Regions from separate parts of the Fictibacillus halophilus genome, predicted to be linked through region 4. Evidence: riboswitches for the same ligand, from Rfam matches in the RefSeq annotation. Region 4 holds a riboswitch; each other region holds the start of a gene.
The links. A riboswitch is a leader RNA that binds a small molecule or an ion and turns the genes downstream of it on or off. The one in region 4 is predicted to bind S-adenosylmethionine.
Positions count from the first base shown of each region.

Region 1 (7,510 bases), 280 kb from region 4:
CTAAAAAGCTTACCGCCACTTAAAGGTGTTTTGTATGCGTAAAAATATCGTCTTGGTGGCTTTTAATGCGTTTTAATTGTGCCACGATAATGATACTGATGATTACGAGCAGAAACCATGAGCTGATCTTACCAATATGCACGAGAGACCAAGCTGCTTCCTGATTGGGGTACTGCCAGGCTCCGAGAAACGTTGTGATGTTTTCAGCAATCCAGATAAAAAATCCAATCAACAAAAAAGAAAGAAGGATTGGCATTTTATAAACCCGTTCGTTGATCGTATAATGAACAACGGTTTTATAAAAGATAGGAAATAAAAGCAGAATCAAAATCCATCTGGCATCAAACAAGTAGTGATGGGTAAAAAAGTTCGAATAGATCAGTACACAAATCCCGAAAGAAAAGAGGGGATTCGGCCACCCCTTGATCTGAAGGTCTAGCCTCCGCCAGCTTTGGCAAATATAGCTCGCAACACTAGCATACATAAAACCACTGTATAGAGGTACACCGTAAATCTTAGAATAGGCTTCTTCAGGATAGCTCCAAGACCCCATATGAACTTTAAATAGCTCTAGAGCCAGGCCGATCAAGTGAAAGACACAGATGACTTTTAGTTCATCTACCGTTTCAAGTTTCGTTACGATCATGGCAACCTGTGTGACGAGACAAAGAAGAAGTATGAAGTCGTATCGAGGGATGAACGGAATGCTGACGAATTTTGAAAGAGCTAACGCACCAAAGATAATGACTGGAAAGATGCAAGAAAGTGCTTGTAAATAAGTGAATGTAAGAAGCGCCCTCATGAGTAAACCACCTTTTATCAATATGGAAATATATTGTATCCATAATAACCTATGGTGATTTAAATCTCATCATACAAAAAAATGTTGAGTTTAACATGAATCTGTCAGTTGACTTCTATTACTTAAGCGCTGCATCTGCTAACGAATAAACAATCGCATCATCTGTTGGTGGATTATGAAGACCGGCTCTTACATCGCGAAAGTGCCGCTGAAGCGGATTTTGTACAGAAAGACTTCGAGCACCAACGATTCTCATTGCGAGGTCAACGACTCTGTTCGCACTGTTTGTTACAGAATGCTTAACGGCAGCGAGTTCGGTTCCTAGATTCTGCCGTTCTTCAGGGTGGTTTACCCATTTTTCAGCAACGGCATGCAGAATCGTTCTTGCTTGGAATAGCTCAAGTTCTATCTTGCCAATCTTTCTTCTCACTTCTGGCACGTCTGAGATCGGTCCAGATAAAGTGTTAGGACTATATTCAGATGCAAATTGAATCGCATAATTTCGCGCGGCTCTTGCAATTCCAAGGTATACAGCTGGCACTTGCAAATACCAGCCTTTAGGAACGATGTTCTTCCCATCTTCAACAACGAGAAGGTTCTCCTGGGGTACATAAACGTCTTTCAAAAGGAGGTCATCGCTTTTTGTCCCTCTCATCGAGATGCTATCCCAAGTCTCTTTTACAGAAACTCCTTTTTCCCGATGATTCACTAAGAAAAATCCTTTATGGTTGGTTTCTGAGAGGGTAGCTGTAACGATTGAGTAATCAAGGGCTTCTGCCATAGAAGTAAAAGCTTTGCTTCCGTTGATCAACCATCCGTCTGCTTTCTTGACTGCAATTGTAGTAGGAATACCGCCCCGAGAAGGACTTCCCGTCGCACGCTCTGTTTGTGCCAGGTTAATGAGTGCTTTTTGTTCAACAATTTTCCGGGTAAGATCAGCGAACGAGTTACCATTCCAATGCCGGTTTTCTGCCGCCTCTAAAAGAGTACCCAAATGCCACCCAAGAGAAAGAGCAGTAGGAGCATCCCCTTCAGCTAAATGCTCTTGAATCGTTAAGAACTCAACCAGATTTAACCCTTTACCACCATATTCTTTTGGAATGGTAAGAGAAAGAAAGCCTGCATCCTTCAAATCTTGAAAGTTCTCATAAGGAAAAACGCCTTCTTGATCTACAACACCTGCCCGATTCTTAAAAATTTCTTTCAGTGCTAAAGCGGTATTTATCGCTTCTTCAAAATGATTGATCTCAGTGGTTTTTCTCAAAGGTAAGCTCATGGTTCCCTCCTGATTTTTTTATCATGTAGTGATTTTTGTTTACATAGTTTTTATACTACAGTGACTTGTTGGTTGGAGTGTAAGGTGCGAGACTCCTGCGGGACAGGTGGGCAGGTGAGACACTTAAGAGTGAAACGAACGAATGTGGCTCACCGCCTGCCCCGCGGAAAGCGAGCACCTGAAACGGAAATCAACAGCTTTCAAGTACTTACTTTTAATAACAACAAACACAAAAAAGCCCTCTTTCAAAGACGAAAGAGGACGCAGATTCCATATGCTTACACGCTCTCTCATCTATCAGACATTCTAAAAACATCTGCTGGAATTAGCACCTTTCTTTTAACAAAGCGGTTGCTGCAGGATCGTAGGACCAGTTCCTCCCCTGACTCTTGATAAGATTTATTATTTAATTATTAGTCACCACTATAGAGGATAAAGCAAACCGCTGTCAACTAAAAACTGATTGTTAAGAAAATTATTTTATTTCTCTAAATTCCATTGACAGGCTATTTTTATTCCTGTATATTTCGTTACTAAATTGAATATTTTCGATTCCTTATCGAGAGAGGTGGAGGGACTGGCCCTTTGAAGCCTCGGCAACAACTATTTTTAGGACTGTGCCAATTCCAGCAGGCGAAAGCTTGAAAGATAAGAGGAGATCTATATACGTATGTTTATTTCACGTATTTTCAAACCTCTTCTCATTGCCGAAGAGGTTTTTTATTTTCTCTTGGAGCGGGTACAAAAAATTGGATATGGAGGAATGTATGTTGAGTAAAGAAATTTTGTTAAATGCGTTCGAGATGACAAGTGCCATGCACAATTCTCATGGCCTTTGGAAGCACCCGGAGAACAAGAGACATAGAAGTTATAAGGATCTGAACTATTGGATCGAGTATGCGAAGCTTTTAGAAAGAGGCAAGTTTGATGCTGTATTCTTTGCAGATGTGTTAGGGGTTTACGACGTTTATAAACAAAGCAAAGCTCCATCTATTCGTGACGGACTTCAAGTGCCTTTAAACGATCCGGCACTTCTCGTGTCGGCTATGGCTAGCGTAACAGAGAATCTGTCTTTTGCTGTGACGGTGAGCACAACGTATGAACAGCCGTTTGGCAACGCACGTCGTTTTTCTACGCTAGATCACCTAACAAATGGACGAATCGCATGGAATGTAGTCACTTCTTATCTGCCAAACGCGGCGAGAAATTTTGGACTGCAGAATATGATCAAGCACGATGAACGGTACAACATCGCGGATGAATACCTAGATGTTTCGTATAAGCTTTGGGAGAGCAGCTGGGAAGATGAGGCAGTTGTAGAAGATGTTGAAAACAATAAACTGGTGGATCCTGAAAAAGTCCATGAGATCAATCATGAAGGGCAATACTTCAGCGTTGAAGGACCTCACTTAAGCGAGCCTTCTCTGCAGCGGACACCTGTGATTTACCAAGCGGGAACGTCTGAGCGTGGTCGAGACTTTGCAGCAAAGCATGCTGAATGTATTTTTGTAGGTGGCCCGACGCCTGAGAGAATTCGCTTTTATGCGGATGATATTCGTAAACGCGCTATCAAACACGGTCGAAATCCAGAAAACATAAAGATCTTTTCTTTCTTAAACGTGGTGGTAGGAAGAACGACACAAGAAGCGGAGGAAAAGTTTAAAGCGTATGCAAGTGTTTGGAGTGCAGATGCAGCGAAAGCTCAATATGGAGCAAGTGGTTATGATATTGCTGAGTATGAAGAGTTAGATCCGGACCTTCCATTCTCGTACAATAAATCAACAGAAGGCGGACATTATAAAGCCGCTACGCTCACTACGGATGCTCCTAAACCGTTAACAGTGGGAGAGGTTTTAAATCGCTTCGAATCACCGGACAAAAGCTTTATAGTCGGCAATCCAGAAGAGGTAGCGGATGGCATTCAAAAGCAGTTTGAAGAGTCTGGCGTGGACGGCTTCAACCTAAATCACCTAGTAACACCAGGAGATTTAGAAGCTTTTGTAGAGCTTGTTGTACCCGTTCTTCAAGAAAGAGGATTATACAAAAAAGAGTACAACAGGGGCACCCTGCGTGAAAAATTATTCACACCCGGACAACCTTTGCTGCCTAGCGATCATCCGGCAGCTAGATTCAGACCGGTGTTAACAGAAAGTAAATAAAGAGTGAGTGAGGAGAGAAAACATATGAAACGATTGAATATATTCATCACAGCAGCTTTATTGATAGGTTTACTAGCAGGGTGTGGCGCATCGGGTGAAACAGAAAGTAAGAAGATCACGCTCGGCGCAACTGTGCCTTACAGCGACATGCTTGAAAAAGGCGTGAAGCCATACCTAGAGAAAAAAGGATACAGCGTTGAAGTGAAAGAGTTCAATGATTATGTACAACCAAACATCTCTTTAAAGAGCGGTTCATTAGATGCGAATTTGTTTCAGCATAAAGTGTACATGGACGCATTTTCAGAAGAGAATGATATGAAACTAGCATCAGTGATTACGGTACCTACTGCACCAATAGGTATCTATTCTAAAAAGTTCAAGTCTATAGACGAAATTAAGCCTGGAAGCACGGTTTCACTAGCCAATGATCCTACGAATTTAGCAAGAGGACTTACTGTTTTAAGAGACAATGGACTAATTGAGATCGATTCTTCAGCAAATCCGTTAAGAGTCTCAGAAAAAGATGTGACGAAAAATCCAAAGAACTTGAAGTTCCAGCCTGTTGAAGCCGCTCAAACACCAAGAACGCTAGACTCCGTAGATCTTGCGGCGGTTAACGGAAACTTTGCTCTATCATCTGGTCTAGATTTAAAAGATGCGCTTGTAAAAGATAAACTTCCAGAGGAGATCATCAATCGAATCGTGGTGCTAGAGAAAGATAAGAATTCACAGCTGGCAAAAGATCTTAAAGCCGCAGTAGAGTCAGATGCGTTCAAAAAAGTCATACAAAGTGATTTTGAAGAGTTTCATAAGCCAGATTGGATGAACAAATAACTTTTAAAAATTCGGCATCTTATTTCATGGAAAGTTGTACGAAAGCCGTTACCAACTCTCTTAAATGCACATAGAATACGTTATGTTGACTCAAGGGGGGATTAATATGAGTAACTGCCCGCACTGTGGCCTTTTCCGATATGATTTAAGTGGCTGTATCTGCTCTGATAAAGATTTTACTAGTGATTGGCATCAAAGATACATTGAAGAAATCTTCAATCCAAACAACAATCAGGTGAACGGATCTAAAAAGACGAGACGCCAGCAAAATCTCTTAGATCTGTAAGAACAATAAGACTTATTCATTCTTACTATAAACGTTAAAAAGCCGACTTAATGATTTGTTTTCTGCAAATCTTGAGTTGGCTTTATTATTTTTATTAGGTAAAAAAACGTAAACATACTCAATTTTTTTACAATTAAAATTACAAATTATGTTAAAATCCAAAGGGGAATTAGACAGAACATATTTTAATCTTTAAAGGGAGGGTTATAATTGAATACATTAGAGTATCGATTAGAAGATAAACAAACAATAAAAACATTTGAAGCAATATCTAGTTTAGAAACCAGTGTAAGATTCTTTGTTAACTATTGGGTAAACGAAGGAAAGGTTTACGAAAATAGGGGTAACTATTTTACAAATGGTAAATATTTTATTGATTTGTATGAATGCAAGGGTGAACAACCATATGCTGACACTATTGAAAAAGTACCGAACACAATTGAATATCGTTTGTTTCATTCAGATAGAAAGATAATTAAAGAATCTACCGAAACAAGCCTAGAGGGAATCATGCTAGCTTTATCATTAGACAGCGTTACAATTGATAACAATACATACAAGCGTTTATCTCTCGAATTTGATGAGGATAGAGAAGTGTATGTATACTATCTAAACGGGTAAATTAGACTGTTATTATGTGCATTGCCATTAAATGGCGATGCTTTTTTTGGTATTGGAAAAGTAATAATCTATACATGATCTTATTATTAAGGATTTCTTACTCCTTTCATGCAAGTTGATTGGAGCGGAAGGTTGCTGACTCCTAATGGCACGTAGTGGCAGGAGGCTCACCGTTCGCCCCATGGAAAGCGAGCAACCTGGAGCGGAAATCAACTACTTTCAAAGAGCATCAATGAAATAAATTAGCCTTTGAAATTTAATAAGCAGACCTTACATAGAAGATCTGCTTAAATATTATCCATTACTTAGCGAAGCGATGGAGGAGTTGCGAGCTTTCTTACGCTTGAATTCGTACGAACACCAGTCGGAGCTGATAAAGAGTTAGACGATGTAAGTTCTTTTTGGATAACAATGCTAGAACCTAGCTGGCCGTGAACTTTAAAGCCCCAATGTTGAAAAGTCTTTAGAGCATCAGTGTTCTCTTCATCAACCGTACCAAATACATTGCGAATACCTTGTTTCATAAGGTGACTCTCGAATACGGGCAGAAATGAAGTTGCGATCCCTTTTCCTTGATGCTTCGTATCTAACACTACATAATCCACAAAAATCGTCGGACCGATTCTGAATCGATAACATACAAAACCGATAATTGTGTCATTGCTATCACAGACAATCATGACCTCGTTGGCCATGTTTATAATCATTTCAATCACGTTTTTACGGACTTGAAAGTTACTTACTACCATATCTACTAAAAAAGGATCGTCCTTACCAGGTACCCGTTTGCGAATATACAATGATATTCCCCCTTATATTACTTTACGAAGGGAAGATATAAAGAAATAAATAGAAGATGATTCGCTTGCGAAAACCATAGGTTACATCAAAACATACCTATAAATTTTTTAAAAATCCCCCTTGCTTGTACTATATGTGCTTGTCCTTGAAAGGGTCTGGATACCGTCCTAATTCTTATGAAAAAGGCGCTATGTAAAAGAATGTTCTAAAAACATATAAAAGCCGAGGAAGATCCCCGGCTTTCAACCTGCTTATGCTACTTCAGGTCTTTTTTTACCTTTTTTTCTTTTCTTAAATCCTAATAGGCTACCGATTAAGCTCACTATAGACCCCCCCTTCTATAAGCGAACTGCTGAGAAAAGAACAATGATTCTTGTTTTCTTCTCTACTCTATCTTACGCAAGCTTGTCTTAATGGTTTGGACAATTCTTAAAAATGGATGCTAAAAAAATACATTTACAAATACATACAGAAATTCGTTTATAATTTAAGAACTAGCATGAAAAAGGAGTACAATTTATGTATGTTGAGCGCGAGCAACGAAAACAGATCTTCAGAGTTTTGGAGTATATTGAAGAGCATGTAGAGGATTCTCTGCCACTAGAGAAACTGGCTGGCATCTCTACTTATTCTCCTTTTCACTTTCAGCGGATTTTTAAAAATATCGTTGGGGAAACTCCAGCTGCCTATGTGAAAAGATACCGGTTGGAGAACGCTGCACATCGGTTAAT
Region 1 is NZ_JAEACF010000001.1:3,299,727-3,307,236, reverse strand. It holds gene I5J82_RS16855 (DUF817 domain-containing protein) at 20-802, opposite strand; gene I5J82_RS16850 (acyl-CoA dehydrogenase family protein) at 921-2,078, opposite strand; SAM riboswitch class I at 2,366-2,477, opposite strand; SAM riboswitch class I at 2,632-2,733, shown strand; gene I5J82_RS16845 (LLM class flavin-dependent oxidoreductase) at 2,849-4,237, shown strand; gene I5J82_RS16840 (MetQ/NlpA family ABC transporter substrate-binding protein) at 4,262-5,071, shown strand; gene I5J82_RS16835 (hypothetical protein) at 5,178-5,357, shown strand; gene I5J82_RS16830 (hypothetical protein) at 5,568-5,978, shown strand; gene I5J82_RS16825 (GNAT family N-acetyltransferase) at 6,284-6,778, opposite strand; gene I5J82_RS16820 (AraC family transcriptional regulator) at 7,299-7,510, shown strand, end outside.
Region 1: linked by a shared signal. The riboswitch ahead of I5J82_RS16845 (LLM class flavin-dependent oxidoreductase) and the one ahead of I5J82_RS15430 (sulfite oxidase-like oxidoreductase) in region 4 are both predicted to bind S-adenosylmethionine.

Region 2 (7,510 bases), 1.6 Mb from region 4:
CATAACATATCTGAAATGGATATCAAGACCTATTTTTTAATTTTTCTATTTTTTCAAAAAAATTAAACAAACAGTTGACTTTTTATCTTTTAGGAACATATAGTATTAACTAAAATTTAATCCGTATCGCTGATCGGTAAACCGAAGGCTCTTAACATCACTTGTTAAGGGCCTTTTTATTTTGAGGAGGAAGAAAATGAAAAAGTTAATCGTATTGGCTCTAATTGGTCTTGTTGCACAGTTGATTGATGGTTCTCTAGGTATGGCTTATGGCGTTACATCTACATCATTGCTCTTAGTAGCGGGAATTGCTCCTGCAGCTGCATCTGCTTCCGTACATCTTGCTGAAGTCGTAACCACTGCGGCATCGGGCGCTTCTCATATTAAGTTCGGAAACGTTGACCGGCAAGTGGTTCTTCGTTTAATCCTCCCCGGCTCTATAGGAGCTTTTGTAGGTGCTTGTTTTTTAAGCAACCTGCCTGGAGATGTTATAAAGCCATATATCTCTATCTTCTTAATTATCCTTGGGATTTATATCTTATATCGTTTTCTGTTTAAGCTTGGAGAGAAGAAAGCAACAGCGAGTGGTAAACCCTTTACAAAGAAACAACTTATTCCACTTGGATTATTAGCAGGATTTTTAGATGCTACAGGTGGTGGAGGCTGGGGCCCAGTCACTACACCGGTTCTAATGGCAAAACAAGATCTGAAAACCAGAAAAGTAATCGGTTCTGTAGATACGAGCGAATTCGCAGTAGCTGTATCTGCATCAATCGGTTTCTTCATCGCACTCGGCTGGGAACAAGTTGAGTGGCTGTGGGTCGGAGCTTTAATGCTAGGAGGAGTGATTGCGGCTCCCGTTGCCGCTTGGCTTGTACGCCTAATTCCCTCTCACATACTAGGGGTTTTGGTGGGAGGTCTGATCATTATTACCAATACAAGAACTCTTCTTCATACTCTTGGTGTATCCCATAATATGTTGTTCTCGATCTACTTTGTACTTGCTGCATTTTGGGCGATTGGAGTTATTTATGCGGTCAAAGTCAATCCTGAAAATAAAAATCCGAAATTTTTAAAAAATTCTGTTGACTATTGATAGGGACGTATGTATTATAAATCTTAATTCAATATTCAAATCTTCTTATCCAGAGAGGCTGAGGGACTGACCCTATGAAGCCCGGCAACCAGCGGAAACGCATGGTGCTAATTTCAGCAGAACAATCATTGTTCTGAAAGATGAGACTTCGATCGGGTGAAATCATCGGGACCTCTTCTTTTGGAAGAGGTCTTTTTTTCTGGGATAAGTTGAAACTGAATGTGATTGGATATAAAAATATTAACGTTGAGGAGAGATTTGAAAATGACTGATCAAAATTCAAAAAGACAGTACGGGTTTGAAACAATTTCATTACACGAAGGTCAAAAAGTAGATCCTACAACAGGAGCTCGCGCTGTTCCGATCTACCAGACCACTTCTTATCAGTTCAATTCAACAGAGCACGCAGCAAACTTATTTGCCCTAAAAGAGTTCGGTAACATATATACGCGTTTGATGAATCCAACGCAAGATGCATTTGAACAGACCATCGCGAAGCTTGAAGGCGGTGTTGGTGCACTTGCTCTTGCTTCCGGTCAGGCTGCCATTACAAATGCAATATTTAACATCGCTGGCTCTGGTGATGAAATCGTAGCGTCTACCTCTCTGTATGGTGGAACGTATAACCTGTTCTCTGTAACTCTCCCCAAGCTCGGCATCCATACACAATTCGCTGAGATTGATAATCTTCAATCGTTTAAAGATGCCATTACAGAAAAAACAAAAGCCGTTTACATCGAGACAATCGGCAATCCGAAAATCGATGTTGCAGATATTCAAGCGATCGCTGATATCGCACATGAAGCAGGAGTTCCGCTCATTGTCGATAATACGTTGGCTACTCCTTACCTTTGTCGTCCGATCGAACATGGAGCTGATATCGTTGTGCATTCTGCAACGAAGTTTATTGGTGGACATGGTACATCAGTCGGTGGTGTAATCATCGATTCTGGAAAATTTGATTGGAGCAATGGGAAATTCCCAGGCTTGACCGAGCCTGATCCAAGCTACAAAGGAATTGTATACACAGATGCGTTTGGTCCACTTGCATATATTTTAAAAGCACGTGTGCAGCTGCTTCGAGACTTAGGATCTTCTATTGCACCGTTCAACTCATTTTTATTTATTCAAGGGTTAGAAACACTTGCCCTTCGTATTGAACGACATGTGGAAAATACAGTTAAAGTAGCGAAGTTCCTAGAGAATCACCCTTCTGTTGATTGGGTGAATTACGCAGGACTTCCAAGCAGCCCTTATTATGGGCTTGCTCAAAAATACTTGCCTAAAGGAGCAGGCGCTATTTTAACGTTTGGGGTAAAAGGTGGTATTGAGGAAGGCAAGAAGTTAATCGAAAATGTAAGCATCTTCTCTCACCTTGCAAACGTTGGAGATTCAAAATCATTGATTATCCATCCAGCTAGCACTACTCATCAACAACTATCTGAAGAAGAACAAAGAAAATCAGGCGTGAGTCCAGAATTAATCCGCCTTTCAATCGGAATCGAAACAGTAGATGATTTAATCTACGACTTAGATCACGCATTAAAAGCGATCTCACTTTCCCCAAGTGGATTGTAAAATACAACAGTTAAGCTGTTCAAAGAAAGCCTTTGAACAGCTTTTTTGTTGCCAAAACTTCTTTTGTAAAAGCAAATTTTTAACCATGATTGCGTTCTATAACTCAAATATGTTCATCCCCGATTTGACAGCTACGCCTGTAATAAATCAGTTTCCCCTTACAAATACTAATAGTAATAAATTTTAGAATGAGGGCTCCTTATGTCTACCATTGTAAAAGTAATTATCACTATGTTCTTATGTCATATTCTTTTTTTCGGACCTAAAGTGTATGCAGGCGTTGTAAATCGTTTCGAAGTTGAGAAATATGGTGATGTGATCTGGGAAGTCCCTTCAAATAAGAAACAAGTAGCGATTACATTTGACGATGGACCAGATCCAGTGTACACCTCCCAAATTCTAGATATACTTAAAAAAGAAGGAGTTCACGCTACATTTTTTCTGATCGGTAAGCGGATTAAGAAGTACCCCGAGATTGTTAAAAGAGAACTAAGGGAAGGACATGAAATCGGAAACCATACGTATAATCATCCTAGTTTTCATACTATCTCAAGGCATAAAGTTGTGGTTGAAACAAGAAAGACCGAGCACCTTCTAGATCCTGCTCATCACTCAGATTATATAAAGTTATTTCGTCCTCCAGGCGGAACGGTTACAGAGAACAGTTTAAAAATCTTAAAGAAAGAAGGATACAAGGTTATCCTTTGGTCTTGGCATCAAGATCCTCGTGATTGGACTAATCCAGGATCTGAAAGAATCGCAAGACATATATTAACAAATTTAAAAAACGGAGACATTATTCTATTACATGATTCTGGTGGTAATCGCAGTCAAACGGTTGCTGCATTAAAAATCATCCTTCCTAAGCTCAAACAAATGGGTTTTGAAATTGTTACGGTTGATGAATTATTAAAAATGCACCCACGATATAATGAGTTCCATGAATCTGAAATAAAAAAAGAAGAAGTACCTTTAACAATTGAATAAAATAAATAGAAAAGAACAATCTCTTCAACAAGATTGTTCTTTTCTATTTATTCAGATAAGCAGGGATAAATTTTAGTCTCTCATCATCAAATTCACTTCCAAATTTATACCTCCCCTATCTCTTACCTTATTCATTTCTAAACTAATCCATTATAGTTAATTGTTTTTCTACCTTTAAATAAAAGCGCTTGCATTTTAAAATCACTGTACTATAATACTTGTATACAAGTATACTCGTTCTACAAAAAGGAGGTTTTTATGTTGAACGATTCTAAGGATTTTCTTTATCCTGAAAAGTGGCTTTCCAAAGCTTCAACCGGAGAACGTGTCGCATGTGAACTAAGAATGAGGATTATCTCGGGACTCATTGAAAGCGGTACCATGCTTTCTGAAAATAAATTAGCAACTGAATATAATGTAAGCCGCTCTCCTATACGAGAAGCACTTAAAGTTCTATCAAATGAAAACTTAATTCGTTTAGAACGCATGGGTGCAGTTGTGGTCGGCTTAACGGAAAAAGAAATAGAAGAAATTTATGATGTTCGACTTCTTATTGAGACGTTTGTTTTTGAACGACTTGTTAAAAACGACACAGATCACGTTGTTAGAGAACTAACAAAAATTTTAGAAATGATGCAGATTGCAATTAAGTACAAAGATGCTGACGAGTTCGCTCTTCAGGATGTCTTATTTCATGAAACAATTATTCGTTCTATCGATCATTCGTATATCACGATGATCTGGAACAACACAAAACCTGTCATGGAAAGCTTCATCTTATTATCCATGCGTATGCATTTTAATGAAAAATACGATGACCTTTCTCGAATCATGAGAAACCATGAACTTTATATTGATGCAATCTCATCAAAAAATAGAAAAATTATGATTCAATCACTTCATCAAAACTTTGATGATGTTCAAGGAAAAGTAGATGATTTATGGATGTCACAACAAATGCTATCGAAAGCACGGGAGCAAGAAAAGGAGTAATTAAATGAAGGATATCGACGGTACGCAACATAGAAGAAGCTATATGGTAGGAGTCGACATCGGAACTACAAGTACAAAAGCAGTATTGTTTAATGAAAACGGTGAAATTCTCTCACAGGAAAACATCGGGTACCCGCTTCACACACCTGATATTTCTACAGCGGTACAAGATCCAGAAGAAATTTTCCGAACGGTTTTGCAAACCCTTACAAATGTTATCAAACGCTCTTCTATTCCATCCAGCGCTATCTCGTTCATATCTTTTAGCAGTGCCATGCATAGCGTGATTGCAATGGATGATTACGATCAACCATTAACACCTTGCATCACTTGGGCAGATAACCGCAGTGAAGCTTGGGCACGAAAAATAAAAGCACAACGTAATGGACATGAGATCTATAAACGAACTGGAACTCCTATCCATCCGATGAGTCCATTAAGCAAAATCGCTTGGATCGTAAATGATCAGCCTGAGATTGCAGCTAGAGCCAAAAAGTATATAGGGATTAAAGAGTTCATATTCCACCGCTTATTTAATGAATATGTTGTGGATCATTCTTTAGCATCAGCGATGGGAATGATGAATTTAAAAAATTTGGATTGGGATGATGAAGCTATACGTGTTGCAGGTATTAATCGTAATCAATTATCTACCCTAGTTCCTACAACAACGATCTTTAATCACTGTCAAATGGATATAGCGAAACAGATAGGGATCGATTCGAATACACCATTTATTATTGGAGCAAGCGATGGCGTTTTATCAAACCTTGGTGTTGATGCGATTGGCAAAGGCGAAATTGCTGTAACCATTGGTACGAGCGGAGCTATTCGTACAATTATAGATAAGCCACAAACAGATGAGAAAGGCAGAATTTTTTGCTACGCACTAACAGAGAATCACTGGGTCATCGGTGGGCCAGTAAACAACGGCGGTGTTGTCCTGCGCTGGATTCGGGATGAATTTGCAGCATCAGAATTAGAAACAGCAAAGCGACTAGGAATAGACCCTTATGAAATTCTGACAAAGATAGCAGAACGTGTGAGACCTGGTGCTGATGGTTTGTTGTTTCACCCATATCTTGCCGGAGAACGAGCACCACTGTGGAATTCAGACGTGCGAGGATCCTTCTTCGGTCTAACGTTGTCTCATAAAAAAGAACACATGATTAGAGCTGCACTTGAAGGTGTCATCTATAACTTATATACCGTGTATCTAGCATTGATTGAATGTATGGATGAACCTGTAAGCAGAATTCAAGCGACTGGAGGCTTCGCACGGTCTGAAATTTGGCGTCAGATGATGTCGGATATATTTGATACAGAAGTGGCTGTACCAGAAGTTTATGAGAGTTCCTGTTTAGGAGCTTGTATTCTCGGTTTGTATGCAACTGGAAAAATAGAATCATTTGAAGCAGCTTCTAAAATGATCGGGAGTACTTACACACACTCGCCTAATGAGGAAGCCGTAAAGGAATATAGAGAATTATTGCCTATTTTTATTAGTTTATCTAGAAAACTAGAAGAAGATTATTCACGTATTGCCGCTTACCAAAGAAGCTTAAGCAATAGAAAAAACTAACATCAGGGGGTTTTATCATGCCATTATTCATTGTAGCTTGTGGAATTTTAGCATTACTGTTATTAATCATGTATTTCAAATTAAACACATTCATTTCTTTGATCATCGTTTCATTTGGTGTCGCATTAGTACTTGGAATGCCACTAGGAGAAATCGTTAAATCCATTGAAGCAGGTTTAGGCGGAACGCTCGGTCATTTGGCGTTAATTTTCGGTCTAGGTGCCATGCTAGGTAAACTAATCGCTGATGCTGGCGGTGCACAGCGAATTGCTATTACACTTATAGAAAAATTTGGTGAAAAGAAAATTCAATGGGCAATTGTTGTTGCTTCGTTCATCATTGGTATCGCTTTATTCTTTGAAGTAGGTCTTGTTTTATTAATTCCAATCGTGTTTGCCATTTCAAAACAATTACGCGTTTCCATTCTTTATCTAGGAATTCCAATGGTAGCAGCTCTTTCAGTAACACACGGATTCTTACCTCCTCACCCGGGTCCAACGGTAATTGCAGGAGAATTTGGAGCTAATATTGGTGAAGTACTGCTTTATGGTTTTATCATTGCGATTCCTACTGTTATTCTAGCTGGACCCGTATTCACGAAGATTGCTAAAAAGATTGTTCCTGACTCATTCAACAAAACAGGAAATATTGCTTCGTTAGGTGAACAAAAAGTATTTAAATTAGAAGATACTCCTTCATTTGGTATCTCAGTATTTACAGCCATGCTTCCTGTTATCTTAATGTCTATCGCTACTGTGATCACACTTGTTCAAAACACGATGGGTATTGCAGACTCAAAGACATTTGAAGTCATCCGCTTTGTTGGTGACGCTTCAACTTCCATGTTGATCTCTTTACTTGTAGCCGTTTATACGATGGGATTAGCTAGAAACATACCGATTAAAACAGTTATGGATTCATGTACGACAGCTATCACACATATCGGAATGATGCTTTTAATCATCGGTGGAGGCGGAGCCTTCAAACAAGTATTGATCAACGGTGGCGTTGGTGATTATGTAGCTGAATTGTTTAAAGATACAACATTCTCTCCAATCTTACTAGCATGGATTATCGCAGCCATCCTTCGAATCTCGTTAGGATCTGCAACGGTTGCTGCATTAACAACAGCGGGTCTAGTCATTCCGTTATTAGGTCAAACAGATGTTAACCTTGCATTAGTCGTCCTTGCAACAGGAGCGGGTAGTTTAATAGCATCACACGTAAATGATGCAGGTTTCTGGATGTTCAAAGAATATTTTGGCTTGAGTATG
Region 2 is NZ_JAEACF010000001.1:1,400,777-1,408,286, forward strand. It holds partial or broken gene I5J82_RS07245 (sulfite exporter TauE/SafE family protein) at 197-962, shown strand; SAM riboswitch class I at 1,139-1,243, shown strand; gene I5J82_RS07250 (homocysteine synthase) at 1,361-2,674, shown strand; gene I5J82_RS07255 (polysaccharide deacetylase family protein) at 2,876-3,661, shown strand; gene I5J82_RS07260 (GntR family transcriptional regulator) at 3,920-4,654, shown strand; gene gntK (gluconokinase) at 4,698-6,236, shown strand; gene I5J82_RS07270 (GntP family permease) at 6,254-7,510, shown strand, end outside.
Region 2: linked by a shared signal. The riboswitch ahead of I5J82_RS07250 (homocysteine synthase) and the one ahead of I5J82_RS15430 (sulfite oxidase-like oxidoreductase) in region 4 are both predicted to bind S-adenosylmethionine.

Region 3 (7,510 bases), 2.7 Mb from region 4:
CTTTTGTAAAGGAGCATCGTCTTTATTTACAGCGTCTTCGTCGACCATTTTTATAAACTGTTCTATCTTATTTTGATCGGTAATCTTATTGCAGTTAACTGCGTTCTTATTAAGGTAAACGCAAATGCTTCTGGGTTTCTGATCAATCCACATCGTCTTATGCAAAACGGGGTTTAGGTCAAAAGTAGTCTCAGTTTCGTTAGCATAAGGGTTCCAGCCACCACCAATATGTAGTTCTTTATCATTTTTTTGAAATCTCAACATAAAGCCTCCCGAATCTTCTATAGAAGCTTGTTTAAAAACGAGCTTCCAGCCATGATTCGGAAGAGTGTCTCTATAAAATTCATAAATATCATACCAATAGTTTCCCTTTATCAAGTAATGATGTTCTTGAAATTCTAATCCATCGTATAGGGGGAGGTCGTTGCGATTCTCAGGAACTATGGAAACGGATGAGTAACGATCTTTTTCTAGCACGTACTTATATATTGCGACACTTGAAATTATCAAAATAATTAAAACAAAAGAAATTACGATTCTGTTTTTCAATACTACACTCCACCTCTCATAATTACATTATATTTTAACAGATTAAGGAAATATGAAAGTTATTTATCCATCACTAGGTACCGTTTTTTCATTGTCAAAATAAAAAGCATAGCTTATTGTAGATAAATGCTGCATTCCTAATAAATGTTTCAAACCCCTGATAAAAGTTAATGAGATTAGGGAAATGATAATAAGAGAAAGAAGGTGTAATCATGGTCCGAACAATCGCTATCATCGATCATAAAGTAATCATCAATCCACCGTTTAGACAAATCAATGAAATGAAGCCTGATTGGTTCTGGGTGGATTTTGACAGTCCAACTCCGGGTGAAACCAATCTATTGCGTACGTTTTTTGACTTTCATCCCCTTGCTGTTGAGGACTGTGTGAATGCCTTGCAACGACCAAAGGTTGAATTTTATGAAAACCACCTGTTTTATGTGTTGCACGCTCTAGACAATAAGACACTTGAAGCAACTGAGGTTGATATTTTTACAACAAAAAACAGTGTTGTTACGTTTCATAAAACAAACGTTCCAGAGATTGATTTTGTATGGAAGTATTTAAGTGAACTAGAGACTATTCCACCTGAACTGGGTAAAAATGAACTTCTTCATAAGCTAATGGATAAACTGGTAGATATGTATTTTCCCATTATGCATGAATTAGAAGAACGGGTAATTTCTATTGAAAGCAATGAAGATGATGAAGCACCAAAAATCATAAACCAGATCTTTGATATAAGAGGAGATCTCTTAACATTAAGAAAAACAGTTGTACCTATGCGCGAGTTGCTGTATCGAATGCTTGAGTCAAAACGGGTAGGCTTAGATGCGGAAGAAAGATCGTACTTTCATGATATATACGATCATCTACTGAGGTTGACAGATATGATGACTTCCGCCAGAGAAATGACATCGGATATACGCGATAATTACATCTCTCTTAACTCTTACCGTATGAACAATATCATGAAAACCTTAACCGTAATTACAACAATCTTCATGCCGTTAACGTTCATTGCGGGTCTTTATGGAATGAATTTTGTAAACATGCCAGAGCTTCAAACGAAGAATGGTTACTTTTATGTACTCGGTTTTATGGTCTTATTGGGTGCAAGCATGTCCATTTGGTTCAAGAAAAAAGGTTGGTTTGAACAAGATTGAGCTTCGTTTAAAAAATGGTTAACAGGGGAACCTACTTGTAAAGAAACGTTTGGAGGGAAACCAAATGAAAAAAGATATCATCGGTACATACACAAAAGAAGAAGAAGCGGTTGGAGCCATCAAAGCTTTGGTCGAAAAAGGTTATCATCCATCTGAAATTTCGATCGTTGCAAAAGATGATGAAATGATTGATAGCGTTGCAGACGAAACCCATGTGAACGAAAGAAAAATTACAGAAGATGATGCAGATAGTGCAACATACGGCACAATCGCTGGCTTTCTGACTGGTATCGGGGGAGGTATCGCCGTTCCGGGATTGGGTACGCCAGGCATAGGTCCACTTCTTGCAGCAGGACCTTTTGCTTCTATGTTTGATAACGATGAAACGGATATGAAAGAAATTCTTCTAAATATGGACGTTTCTGAAAGTGATGCTGAGAGTTATATGCAAGATCTACAAGATGGCAAGATTTTAGTTATGGTTGAACGAAAATAACAGTTTGATTTAAAGGGCACCTTTTGAAGGTGTCTTTTTAATATTTTGAAACTTTTTCCATTCTTTAATCGTATTTATATATATAAGATACGTGGGGTGTTAATACATGGAACTCTTCTTAAATGTATTTTTTGGAATCTTGATCGTGATAGGAATCATTGCAGCTGTTTTTTACCTTTTGAAAAATGTGAAGGACAAAAAAAGAGCAGTTCCTGTCTATGGACTTTCTTATAGTGGAGAGTATACTCAGAAGAACTTTTGGACACATGAGATTATGATTGTGGTCATCATCACACAAGGGTTTGGTTTGTTGAAACTTTCAATGCCCGTTAATGTTTTAATGATTTGCTTACTGGTGTTCCTCACACTGCTTTATTTTACTCAAATATGGCGTGGTGCAATCGGTAAGAAAGGCGTTGTATCGGCTACTAAATTTTATGATTGGAATCAGATCGATTCAGTAGATTGGATTACAGGAATTCAAGCTGAAAACCCAGGTTACCCGAGCTGGGGGTTAGTTCGCTTTCATACGGGTGAAAGGTATGTAGAATTTGTTATCAAGAAAAAAGCGGAGGATGAAGTGCGTTCTTTCGTTGAAGAACGGATGAATCTTGCAAAAGCAAATTAGTAATTTTATTATGTTTTTTAATAATAATGGTATTCTATCTTTTCCTAAGAATAAGTTGAATGTAAAAGCGAAAAGGTGGCTTTACCATGAAACCATATGTGAAAGCTGGACTCATTACCGCTGGACTAATCGTTCTGATCAGTACCTATCTGCTCGGAATGTATGTAGAGAAGTTAAATGTCCAAAGAGAGTCACTTAATATGGATCCGATTCATATCGTTAGCGTATTATTAGGAGCTGCACTTATCTTGATCGGATTAAGGATTAAAACTAAAAAAGAAATAGAAACAACTGAGAACAGTGCAAAATAGGCACTGTTCTTTTACGTATTTTGTAGAGAGTTCCAATCTTTTGTATAATACAGATAGAATATCCAATACATGTGCCAGAGGAGACAATCATGAAATACGAAGATTTTAAAGAAATCGTGCACGGCAGAAGAAGTGTCCGAAAGTTTACGGATCAAGCAGTTGCTGAAGAAGACATTTATGAAATCATGGATTGCGCTCGTTATGCGCCGAGCGACACGAACTCACAAACGTGGGAATTTATCGTAATCCGAAACAAAGATAAAGTAAAGAAAATCGAAGAGATGACGTGGGATGCTATTCATAAATTGGCAGCAAGGGCTGAAGAAAACGGCAAAACGAAGGAAGCGAAATTGCTGACGCGCTCTTTCGGTCCTTATGCAACGGCGTTCTCTGGAGCACCCGTATTAATCATCTGTTTAGCCACTCCTTACGAATCTAAGTTTCGTGAAAAAATCTTTGATCCGATCGAACTTGCCGAAGAAACAGTCTGGGAAGAAGAAGGAATCAAGAGCAGCTGCTTAGCAATTCAAAACTTGATGCTCGCAGCCCATGCTCGCGGACTTGGGACTTGCCCAATGACTGGCCCCGTATTGTTGGCGCAAGATGCGATTCGCGACTTCTTACATATTCCATCAAAGAAACAGATTAACATGGTTATTTCACTCGGACATCCACAAGATCAACCAAAAAAACTCGCGCGAAAAGCAGTAGAAGAAATCGTCACATATGTAAATTGATGGCGACCGAATTTTGTATGTAAGCTCTAAAAAAGCTCGTCCAGCGGCTGACAAGCATGCTGGACGAGCGCCATATGAAAAATACGAGCGCCATATGAAAAATACGAGCGCCATATGAAAAATACGAGCGCCATATGAAAAATACGAGCGCCATATGAAAAATGGAAGCTCCTCCGCTTTTTATTTTCTCTTGAACGCCGTTTCTTATCCCTCCATAAGACTTCAGACCTACAAGATAACTTAAGAAAAAAGGATTTTTTTCGACATTTACCGAATATATGCTTCATGAAACGTATTTTCAATTTTAGAAAGAGGAACTTCTTATGAAAGAGACATTTGACTTGATTGATTATGCACTGCAAAAAAGCGGGTTAGAGGAACTTAAAGATCCGACTCAGGTTCAATATTTAGGTGAAGGAGCTTGGCATCTTGCTTATTTTGTTCAGCTGCGCACTGGGGATGCTGTGGTCGTACGTTTTCCGAAAACGGAGGCCTATGGAAGGAACGTTGAGTTTGATGAAGAAGCCATTCACTCAGAATATGCAGGGACTAGAGCATATTATGAGCTAGCTAATCAAGTTAAACCAGGAATCTGCCCTGCTTTTTTCAACTATCATGTAGAAAAAGACAGAACATTTACCGTTGAATCTTATGCGGGAAAGGCGATCAAGCTTGATCAACTAACGGCTGTAGAAGCGTTTCATATCGGAGCAGAACTTGGTGAGTTCTTTCGCAAGATGAATGCTGCACATCATGGCTTAAAAGGGTTCGGTTATCTCTCATGGAACGGAAAACATATTGAAGGGAAATACCACTCAGATGTTTCAGAATCTATGAAGAAAGAAAACACTGATTACATAAATGATTTTAAGAATTTTATAGATACGTATGAGGGGTCGATTTCTTCATCAGCTTTAGTTGATCTTCAAGCCTGCATGGAAGATAGAGAGATCGAAAATCATACGGTTGTACTTACTAATCAAGATACATCTCCAGAGAATATATTGCTGCATTCAGATGGTACTGTCTGTTTGATCGATCCTGTACCAATCTTATATAGCGGAGATTCGCTCGCGGGGAATTTTCTTAATAATTACCGTACCTTGTTCCCAACATTCTTTAATGCACCGCGTTATGCGCGACATGAATTTGATCGATTTGAAGACCGTTTGAAAAGAATAGCTGATGGATTTTTAGAAGGTTATTCTAATGGAGATCTAGCTATAAAGCGTCGAGTGAAACAAGAAGAGTTTATTCAACTTACTGATCTAACTGTTCTTCATTGGCATCTGCTTCAGACTGATGAATTAACCTCTGAACAGAAAATTCGTTACGGAGAAAGAGAAGCAATTGCCAATCGAATAACGGTACTTGTAAAAAAGATCGAAGAGTTTAAATGGTTGGATGAAAAAAGTGGAACAAAATTAGCATAACCGGCATAGCATGGGCATAATCTTAATTCAAAGCTGACAGTTGAACACTCATTCTATTGTATTACTTTTATGATTTTTCAAAAAACGGTTGACTTTTTAAAACATCTTACTCTATAATCCTATTCAAGAACAAAACAAACATCAGCACGTTAATGTGTTAAACATAATTTGAATATCTCTTATCCAGAGAGGCGGAGGGACTAGGCCCGATGAAGCCCGGCAACCAACAAACCACATTTGGTTTGGAAAGGTGCCAATTCCTACAGATCTTTTTTGATCTGAAAGATAAGAGGAGGACCAAAACCCTCTTCTTAGGAAGGGGGTTTTTCTTTTTTCCCCTTATCATACTTCACGTACAAACATCACTTAGTCACTTATTTCATTTTTAAAATCGAATATAGCAAAAGGGAAAAGCATTAATCTTTATCCCTAGTTTTCCTATAGATTTAATTTGGATAATAAGAAGGAGCGATTATAATGACAAAATCTTTTGATGGATACGATATTGAAACATTGCTATTACATGGGGGGCAAGCGCCTGACCCAACGACAGGATCACGAGCAGTACCTGTCTACCAGACTACTTCCTATGTTTTTTCTGATACAGATCATGCGCAAAGCCTTTTCGCACTCGACGAGCCAGGAAATATCTACAGTCGAATCGGAAATCCAACGGTTGATGTTTTCGAGAAAAGGGTTGCTCTTCTAGAAGATGGGGTTGCAGCTGTAGCTACTTCTTCTGGAATGTCAGCAATCGCGCTTGCCGTTTTAAACATCGCACATGCAGGAGATGAAATTATTGCAGCTACGAATCTATACGGAGGAACTTACAACCTATTTTCTACTACTCTTCCGAAATACGGAATTAACGTAAAGTTTGTAGATGCAGAGGATCCAGAGAATTTCAGAAAAGCGGTTACTCCAAACACGAAAGCATTTTTTGCTGAAACGATCGGTAACCCGAGTCTTAACGTATTAGATATTGAGGCAGTGGCAGATATTGCGCATGAGAACGGTGTACCTCTAATTATTGATAATACATTTGCAACGCCATATGTAACAAAACCGATAAGCTTTGGAGCGGACATCGTAATCCATTCAGCAACAAAGTGGATCGGCGGACATGGAACAGCCATTGGCGGTGTTGTGGTAGACGGAGGACGCTTTAATTGGAACTCAGAGAAATATCCAGGATTCACTGAGCCAGATAACAGCTATAACGGATTAAGATACGCAAATGACTTTGGAACGTTAGCTTTTGCGACTAAATTACGCGTACAGCTGTTAAGAGATTTTGGAGCATGCTTGAGTCCACACAATGCATTTCTTCTTTTACAAGGTTTAGAAACACTTCACTTACGAGTGGAAAAACATGCGAAAAACGCACAAGAAGTGGCTGAATATCTGGAAAAACATCCAGCGGTAGATTGGGTTTCATACCCTGGTCTTTCTTCGCACAGAAGTCATGAGCTTGCTAAAAAATATTTAAGCAATGGTTTTGGTTCGATCGTAAACTTTGGAATCAAGGGTGGGCGTGATGCAGGTCGTAAGGTCATCAACAACATTTCATTATGGTCACACGTTGCAAATGTTGGGGATGCAAAATCATTGATCATCCACCCTGCTTCTACCACTCATCAGCAGCTGAGCGGAGACGAATTAGTAGCAACTGGCGTAACAGAAGAACTTATTCGGTTATCGATTGGACTTGAATCCGTAAAAGATCTTACGAATGATCTTGATCGTGCGATACAAACGGCAACAGGGATCGGATCGGATAATACGGAGATCACGATTAATGATGAAGGTGTTATCCGCTGGGCATTGCAATCCTCACTATATAGAGCAGTAGAGAACGGTCAGGAAATTCAGCGTCCCAAAACACTAGCGATTGTTGGACTCAGTTCCAACCCAGCAAGACCTAGCCATAGATTAGCTAGAAAAATGCAGCGTCTTGGCTATAAAATCGTTCCTGTTAATCCAAGAGAAACGGAAGTACTTGATGAAAAAGCATATCCAGATTTAAAATCCATTCCGTTTCCGATTGATGTCGTTCAAGTATTTAGAAGTCCAGAAGCAGCGATTGAGCTTGCAAAAGAAGCAGCGATCACACAGCCAAAAGTGTTCTGGCTACAAGAAGGTGTCATCTCCCCAGAAGCCGCAAGAATAGCGAAAGAAGCTGGAATTGAT
Region 3 is NZ_JAEACF010000001.1:287,416-294,925, forward strand. It holds gene I5J82_RS01555 (hypothetical protein) at 1-549, opposite strand, end outside; gene corA (magnesium/cobalt transporter CorA) at 762-1,715, shown strand; gene I5J82_RS01565 (YflT domain-containing protein) at 1,780-2,211, shown strand; gene I5J82_RS01570 (hypothetical protein) at 2,318-2,839, shown strand; gene I5J82_RS01575 (hypothetical protein) at 2,926-3,150, shown strand; gene I5J82_RS01580 (nitroreductase family protein) at 3,240-3,887, shown strand; gene I5J82_RS01585 (hypothetical protein) at 4,211-5,320, shown strand; SAM riboswitch class I at 5,497-5,612, shown strand; gene I5J82_RS01590 (PLP-dependent aspartate aminotransferase family protein) at 5,798-7,510, shown strand, end outside.
Region 3: linked by a shared signal. The riboswitch ahead of I5J82_RS01590 (PLP-dependent aspartate aminotransferase family protein) and the one ahead of I5J82_RS15430 (sulfite oxidase-like oxidoreductase) in region 4 are both predicted to bind S-adenosylmethionine.

Region 4 (7,510 bases):
CATGCAAAAAGAGGAACTTGTTACCACCACGTTAAAAAAATCAACGGCGGGGCCAAGACGCAAATATTATTCGCTTACGCGTAAAGGCGAGGAAGAACTTCAAGCATTTATTGAAAGATGGAACCAACTAAGCCGTTCGGTCGATCACATTTTACAAAAGAGAGGAAGCGGAAAATGAGTGCGCTAAAACATACGTTAACAGCTGAAAGCCAAGATTTCTTAGATAACCTTAGACTCTATTTATTTTCGAGTGGAAAAAAGGACGAAGAGGTGAAAGAGATCGTAGAAGAGTTGGAGGATCATTTGATAGAAGCAGAAAAGCGAGGAAAATCAGTCTCTCACATCATCGGCCATTCGCCAAAAGCTTATATGGAGCAGCTTTCAAACGAAATGTCATTCGATTTTAAATGGATCTCTTATCTCCCAATCATTGTTCTCGGTGTTTTCGCCTATATTTTGCTAGGCGATTCGATGAGAGGGGGCGTGCAATTCACGTTGCTTCAAGTGGTTGGTTATCCAGCGGTTTGTATCATACTCGTGCTTTTTTATTTAAAGATGTTCAAATTTTTAGCAAGCACAAAGCTTTCAAAAACTAAGACGATTATCACCACTTTTATCTTAGGAAGTTTGCCGATTTTGTTTTTTTTAGCTCTTCTGTTTGCAAACGATGCGTATAAAACTCCGGTTGTCATAAAGCTTGGAGCAACAGGAAACATCATTGCGGCACTCGTTGCGATCGCCATCTTTTTAGGAATCTCTTTATGGAGCAAAACCTGGTTCACAATCGTAATACCAACCATGCTTTTCCTACCAGAATTTTTAATCAGTCTAACCTCATTTGAAAAAGAAACGAAAGCCATTTTAACAATAAGTGTGCTGTTTGTAACGCTCATTATCTACAACGTATATACATTTAAAAAAGCAAAAAAAGAGAGCCGAATTTAGATGATCGGCTCTTTTCTCTGAGTAAAATGTGTTTGCTAAACAACGTACTTGCACTGAAAAAGCTTACAATGTTACATTGTGTAAGGCTTTACACAGCAAATAAGTGGAAATACTGTTGATAGATGAAGTGATTTTTAACAAAAGTGAAATCACTCATAGAGAAAGGAAATTTGATATGAATCTCCAACTTCCAATTGAAATAAAAGAAAAACTGCAGCAAGATGCAGCCAAACGATTAGAAAATCTACCAAATGAATATAAAGAATTAATTGGAAAGCAGGGATATACAGCACCTGACGCAGCATTGATTGAGGATGCGGTGATCGCACTTGCTCTCGGAAAAAATGTATTGCTGAAAGGACCGACGGGGTCAGGTAAGACAAAGCTTGCCGAACTTCTTTCAAACGTGTTCGGACAACCTCTGCATCAAGTCAACGCCTCTGTCGATCTTGATGCAGAAGCGCTTCTTGGTCATAAGACGTTAAGTTATAGCGAGGGTAAACAGGAGATCCAGTTTATTCCTGGACCAGTTACAAGAGCTGCAGCGAACGGGCATTTTCTCTATATAGATGAGATCAACATAGCAAAACCTGAAACGCTACCGATTCTAAACGGAATGCTCGATTACCGTCGTACAATCGCCAACCCATTCACAGGTGAAGTGGTAAAAGCGCAGCCTGGTTTCAATGTCATCGCAGCGATCAACGAAGGATATATCGGAACGGTGCCTTTAAACGAGGCGTTGAAAAACCGTTTTGTCGTGATCGAAGTGCCTTACATCCAAGGTGATACGTTAAAAGAAATGCTGAAGAACCAATCTCAGCAAAAAGAAGAGGATGTATTATCGAAGTTTGTTCAGTTGTCGTCTGATTTGATCGGGCAGGCGAAAGCGGGCCATCTGTCTGAGGATGCAGCATCTATCCGTGCGTTGCTTGATGCGGCCGATCTCTCTGTTTACCTGCCGGCGAAGCGTGCCATTCAGCGCGCCATCGCAGACAAGCTTGAAGATGCGCGCGAACGCGTCCTCGTTGCTAACGTTGCCGCAACCCTGTTCGCGTAAGCTGGGAAATGGGGTCAGACCCCATACAATTTATTTCCCACGACGATTTTGGAGGTTTTCCCTAGATGAAATTCCTAGTATTTGCGGATACGAAGATTGATTCTTTTGTTCACATGCAACTGATCGATCTTTCCCGCTCACTCTCAAAAGTGGATAAAATGGATGTTTCGTTCTCGTATCACTCATACCTCGAACGAAACAGCGGCGTTACACACGTTAGCCAGTTCTGGAACCCGTACCCACGCGACATTCAGCTTGAAGGATGGAAATCGGATGTTTATTTGCGCAGCTATGGAACTCAGTTTCACACGGACGACCACGTGATCTGGGGCACTTTGAAGCAGCTGAAATCTCATCCTCACCGGGAATTTCTCAAGCAGGTCCTTCTCTTTGCAGAAGACTATCGATTAGAGCAGATCTGCGTGAAGAACCGACCCGGGATGAAGCATGCTTTTAAGCTTCGAAAAGAAACGTTCCAGGTTCACTACAACCGTGAGTACCGAAAACATATTCAGCAAAAGCGTACCCTTGATGCGCTTTTTTGTCATATCATCCTTTTAGCGAACAAACGATTTGTAGCCGTGCCACAAGAAACGCAAGATGTCTATCAAGAATTGCGATCATTTCTGTCAAAACTTACAACGGCAAAATCGACTGAAGATATTGCGGCGATCATCACCGAGATGGCTGCTATCACTCAAAAACATACAAACTTTAACGATATGAAAACCGCATACCGCAGTTTTAGTGATCAGTCGCAGCAAGCGGATAATACAGGTGAAAGCGATCAAAACTTTGACGACCTCACGCGCAATAACGAAACGAAAACGAAGAAAACGATCACCAAGGATGAAGACTCAGACAAGGACAAAGACGATAAAGAAAAAGAGTCTCATTCCTCTTGGCATGATGAAACATCTGATCCACAAGATTCGTTTTTACAAATGGACCTTGATCAAGGGACCAACACGGATCTGTTAGGAGAAGGTGCGAGGGAAGCGGAGAGTGGTGACGCGGTGTTCGGATCGGTTCAAACGAGCGCCAAAAGTACAGACAACAACGACTTCGACACCCAAAACGAGCATGAAGCCGAAACCGACAACAACCAAAATGGTTCCGACTCTGCAAACCACTTCCCATACGGAGAAGTGAACAAAAATGTCACCGAGCATTTTTTGCCAGCAAAACCGGCAACACTAGACGAAATTGCTCAATATGACGAATACAACCAAGAGATCGCGCCATTCGTTTCGCAGCTGAAGCAAAACTTTTTAAAAACGATGGAGCACAAACGAACAGCACCGAGAGAAGATCTGCACTTTGGAAGACTCGGAAAGAAGCTTACAAGACTCGTAACCGATAAGAACCCAAGACTTTTCCGAAAAAAGCAAGAATCTCAACAAGAACTCGATACGACGTTCACGCTCCTCGTTGACTGCTCTGCGTCCATGTTCAACAAGATGGAAGAGACGCAAAAAGGGATCGTGCTTTTTCATGAAACGTTAAAAGCTCTTCGGATACCGCATTCGGTAGTTGGCTTTTGGGAAGATGCAGCAGATGCTTCAACGAACGATCAGCCGAACTATTTTCATGAAGTGATCTCCTATCGCAACTCTCTGCATCAATCAGGAGCACCGATCATACAGCTCGAACCGCAAGAAGATAACCGTGACGGATATTCAATCAGACGTATGGGTGAAGAACTGGCTAAACGTCCAGAGCAACAGAAAGTCTTACTTGTTTTCTCAGACGGAGAACCAGCGGCTTTTGATTATGAATCGCATGGAGTACTTGATACACACGAAGCGGTCACCCGTACACGAAAGCTTGGGATCGAGACGATCGGGATGTTTATCGCGAACGGAGAGATCACAGAGGAAGAAGAGAAGTTGATGCAGAACATCTATGGGCCGCAAAACGTAGTTGTGCCAAGTGCTTCAGAGCTTGTCGACTATCTGATGCCCGTACTTCGTAAGCTGCTTTTTAAATCGCTATAAAACGCCAAAACGCCTGGGGGCAGCAAACCCCGAGGCGTTTTTTTATGTATGTATCAATACTCCAATAGCTTCAGCCAAGCAAAGATTACTCCAACAAACCCTGTGTAGCTAAAGATTTTGACAGACCATTCTGGTAAGGCTGTTCGAAGCAGGCTTGAGAAAATGCCGACCACAATGATTGCGGCAATTAAGATGTAAATGGAAATGATATCGAACGGAATACGAAAAGACAGCCATTGTTCCATCGCCAAACCTCCCTAGTAAGGATAATATCGGTCAAAATGCCTATACATGAAGAACAATTTACGAAAAAAAGTCGAATTTTTACGTTTCGAAAATCAGAATAGGAAAGGAGGAACATCGGGCACCGCAAACAGGGCAAACGCATATAGTATTACATATTCGTGTGTTAGGAGTGAATGATGTGAATCAACGTGTAGTAGACGTCATTTTAGCAGAAGCAGAAGAAGAATATTTAGCAAATAATAAAGATGGTACCACGTTTGCTGCAGAACTCGCCTTACTCGCCTCAACGCTTGTGACCGCGGGGGATTTCTTAGCAACGTTCAGTGCAGCGATCGCTCTCAGACAAGTGTATATCGATCAAGCACAGGACCTAAAAGACCAGCAAGAACAAGAAGCTCAGATGAAAGACATCCAAGATCAAATTACGGCGTTAAAAAATGAGATTAAAATGCTGAGGGGAAGAAAGTAAACAATTTTCCCCTCTATTTCTTATGAGATCAATCATACTCTTTCTTTTTCCACTCATCCTCAGGCATCTCAAACTCATCGCTCGAAAATCGTTCTTCTTTAAACGGATCGCCATACATATGAAAGCCGTTCTGCTCCCAAAAGCCTGGCTGATCCTCTTCCAAGAACTCGAACTTGCGAATCCACTTGGCACTTTTCCAAAAATAAAGATGAGGAACAATTAGGCGAAGCGGAAATCCATGCTTGTCCGTTAAGGGCTTGCCGTCAAACGAGTGCGCAAGAATAACATCATCGCGTAACAGATCTGCAAGCGGAACATTCGTCGTATAATCGTAATCAGCGTGGACCATTACATACTTTGCTTTTGGATCCACATCAAAATGCTTTAAAAAGTCCGTAAATTTAACACCTTCAAACGCATTGTCGAACCGTGACCATCTTGTCACACAGTGAATATCACGGACTACTGTCATTTGAGGCATCTTCATGATGTCTTCAAAACTAAATTCGACACGTTTTCCTACGAGTCCTTCTACAGATAACGACCATTTTTTCATATCGTAAACAGGAACTTCTCCTTCATGAAGGATGGGGAACTTTTTTGTTTCAACCTGCCCAGGAGGCAAGCGGTCATCCAGTTTTTCATCGGCTTCTGGGACACGCATCTTTTTAATGCGGTCCGCTTTGTTAAGGTCCATACATGAACATCCTTTCTTTACTTGTGAAAAAGTTATTGCTGAATCTCAAGATGCTTTTGGATGCGGTTGATTTCCGCTCCAGGTTGCTCGCTTTCCGCGGAGTGTGCGGTGAGCCTCTTAGCGCATTGCGCTGTTAAGAGTCTCACCTGTCTAGCTACAGTGGCTAACCCCTCGAGGTCAAAAGTCAAACGGTCATAAAGGCAAACAAACGCCTTCCTAGTCCGTTCGCCTTTTGCTTGTCGGGGCTGGACGAGCCACTTTCACTTTTGGGACTGTCCCACTGATCCCGCAGGACAAGGAAGGCTTCGGCAGCGACACATCGCACGAAGAAAATTTGAAGTTCAATTTTCGAGGAGTCTCACACCTTCCGCTCCAATCAACTATCTATGAAGTTAATGATAGAGCAGCATCCAACAAAAAAACGCCCTCTTTTTTTAAAAAAAGAGGACGAATGGTTCTGTTCACATCCTCTTATCTTTCAGTCTGTAAAACTGTTAGATGTAGCACCGTGCCTAACAAAATAGGTGGTTGCCGGGCTTCATAGGGCTAATTCCCTCCGCCTGCTCGAAATAAGAGACCGATAAATCGGCTTTAAACGATATTAAAAGTTACAACTATTATACAATCCGTACATGAAAAATCAACTTAGAAAAGAATCAGCAACAAAAGACATCTCACGAGAAATACCAAGATACAGTACGACAACGCCAAAAACCGCTGTACTGATTAAGAAAAAGTAAACGATTTTTTCTTCCGCTTCTTTTTCACTCTGCCTTTTTTCTGATTCCGTCGACTCACTCTTGCCAGAGCCTTGAGACGTTTTTTTCTTTTGCTTACCCTTACCAAGACCAAACATAGCTAAAATCCTCCGCTCTTTACAGCTGTTTCTGTTTACAGTTTTTCAATAATGAGCGGATTCTAAACAAAAAAACCTCTAGAAGTCTTAAAATATAAGACTTCTAGAGGTTTTGAAATTGTAATGACTATTGCTGAACGGCTTTTGCTGCATTCACACGACCGTTTTGGAACAGCGTGCCAGTGCCTGTTACAGGATCTGCCGTATCCTCAAGTGCTGCTCGAATTTGTGAAGCGTTCTTACCTTGAGCGGCCAGAAGTCCAGCTACACCCGCAACAACCGGTGATGCCATGGAAGTTCCTGAGAAACTCGCATACTGGTTGTTTGGTGTCGTTGAATAGATGTCAACACCAGGTGCCGCGATATCTACCCACGTACCAAAGTTAGAGAAAGACGCTTTTTTATCGTTTTGATCAGTAGCGGCAACCGCAATTGCGTTTGAATAATATGCCGGATAACTCGGAAGTAAAACGCCAGAGTTACCAGCAGCAGCAATTACAAGCGATCCTTTACTAGATGCATAGTTCACCGCATCTTCAAGAGTTTGCGTACCAACAGATCCGCCAAGACTTAAGTTGATAACTTGTGCACCTTGGTCAGCTGCGTAACGGATGCCTTGTGCAACATCATCCAGTGAACCACTGCCTTCTGCGTCTAATACGCGAACAGCTAGGATTGATGCTTTAGGAGCTAGCCCTGCGATACCAACACCGTTATTCGTGTTCGCAGCTGCAATTCCTGCAACGTGAGTACCATGTTCGTTCTCATCGATCGGGTCGTTGTCATCATCAACGAAGTCAGCACCTTTAATTACTTTTCCGGCTAGATCCGGGTGATTGTAGTCAACGCCTGTGTCAATTACGGCGATTTTTACAGATGATGAACTTTGCGTTGTGTCCCAAGCTTGCTCGGCACCAACTTTTTGAGGAGCGTATTGTTGCTTATATGCAGGGTCGTTCGGAACATAACTAGCATGGAACGTAGCGTTTGGCTCAGCGTATTCCACGGATTCTAAACTCTCATATTGTTTTACTGCGTCTGCCACATTGCCATCGACTTTTACAACGGTAAAGTCTTTCGTCACATCCACAACTTTACCGCCAAACTTTGAAACCTTATTTTCAACAGAGCTTGCAGCTGAAACAGAATCTTTAAAATGTACGATAATTTCCTGTGATGCAGCTTCCTGTTTAACTGAAGGTGTAAAAGAAGCTTCCTTCGCTGGCTCAGCAGCTGAAGC
Region 4 is NZ_JAEACF010000001.1:3,019,067-3,026,576, reverse strand. It holds gene I5J82_RS15460 (PadR family transcriptional regulator) at 1-178, shown strand, start outside; gene I5J82_RS15455 (HAAS domain-containing protein) at 175-945, shown strand; gene I5J82_RS15450 (ATP-binding protein) at 1,121-2,005, shown strand; gene I5J82_RS15445 (vWA domain-containing protein) at 2,071-4,002, shown strand; gene I5J82_RS15440 (hypothetical protein) at 4,056-4,247, opposite strand; gene I5J82_RS15435 (hypothetical protein) at 4,427-4,717, shown strand; gene I5J82_RS15430 (sulfite oxidase-like oxidoreductase) at 4,746-5,414, opposite strand; SAM riboswitch class I at 5,883-5,990, opposite strand; gene I5J82_RS15425 (hypothetical protein) at 6,055-6,270, opposite strand; gene I5J82_RS15420 (S8 family peptidase) at 6,398-7,510, opposite strand, start outside.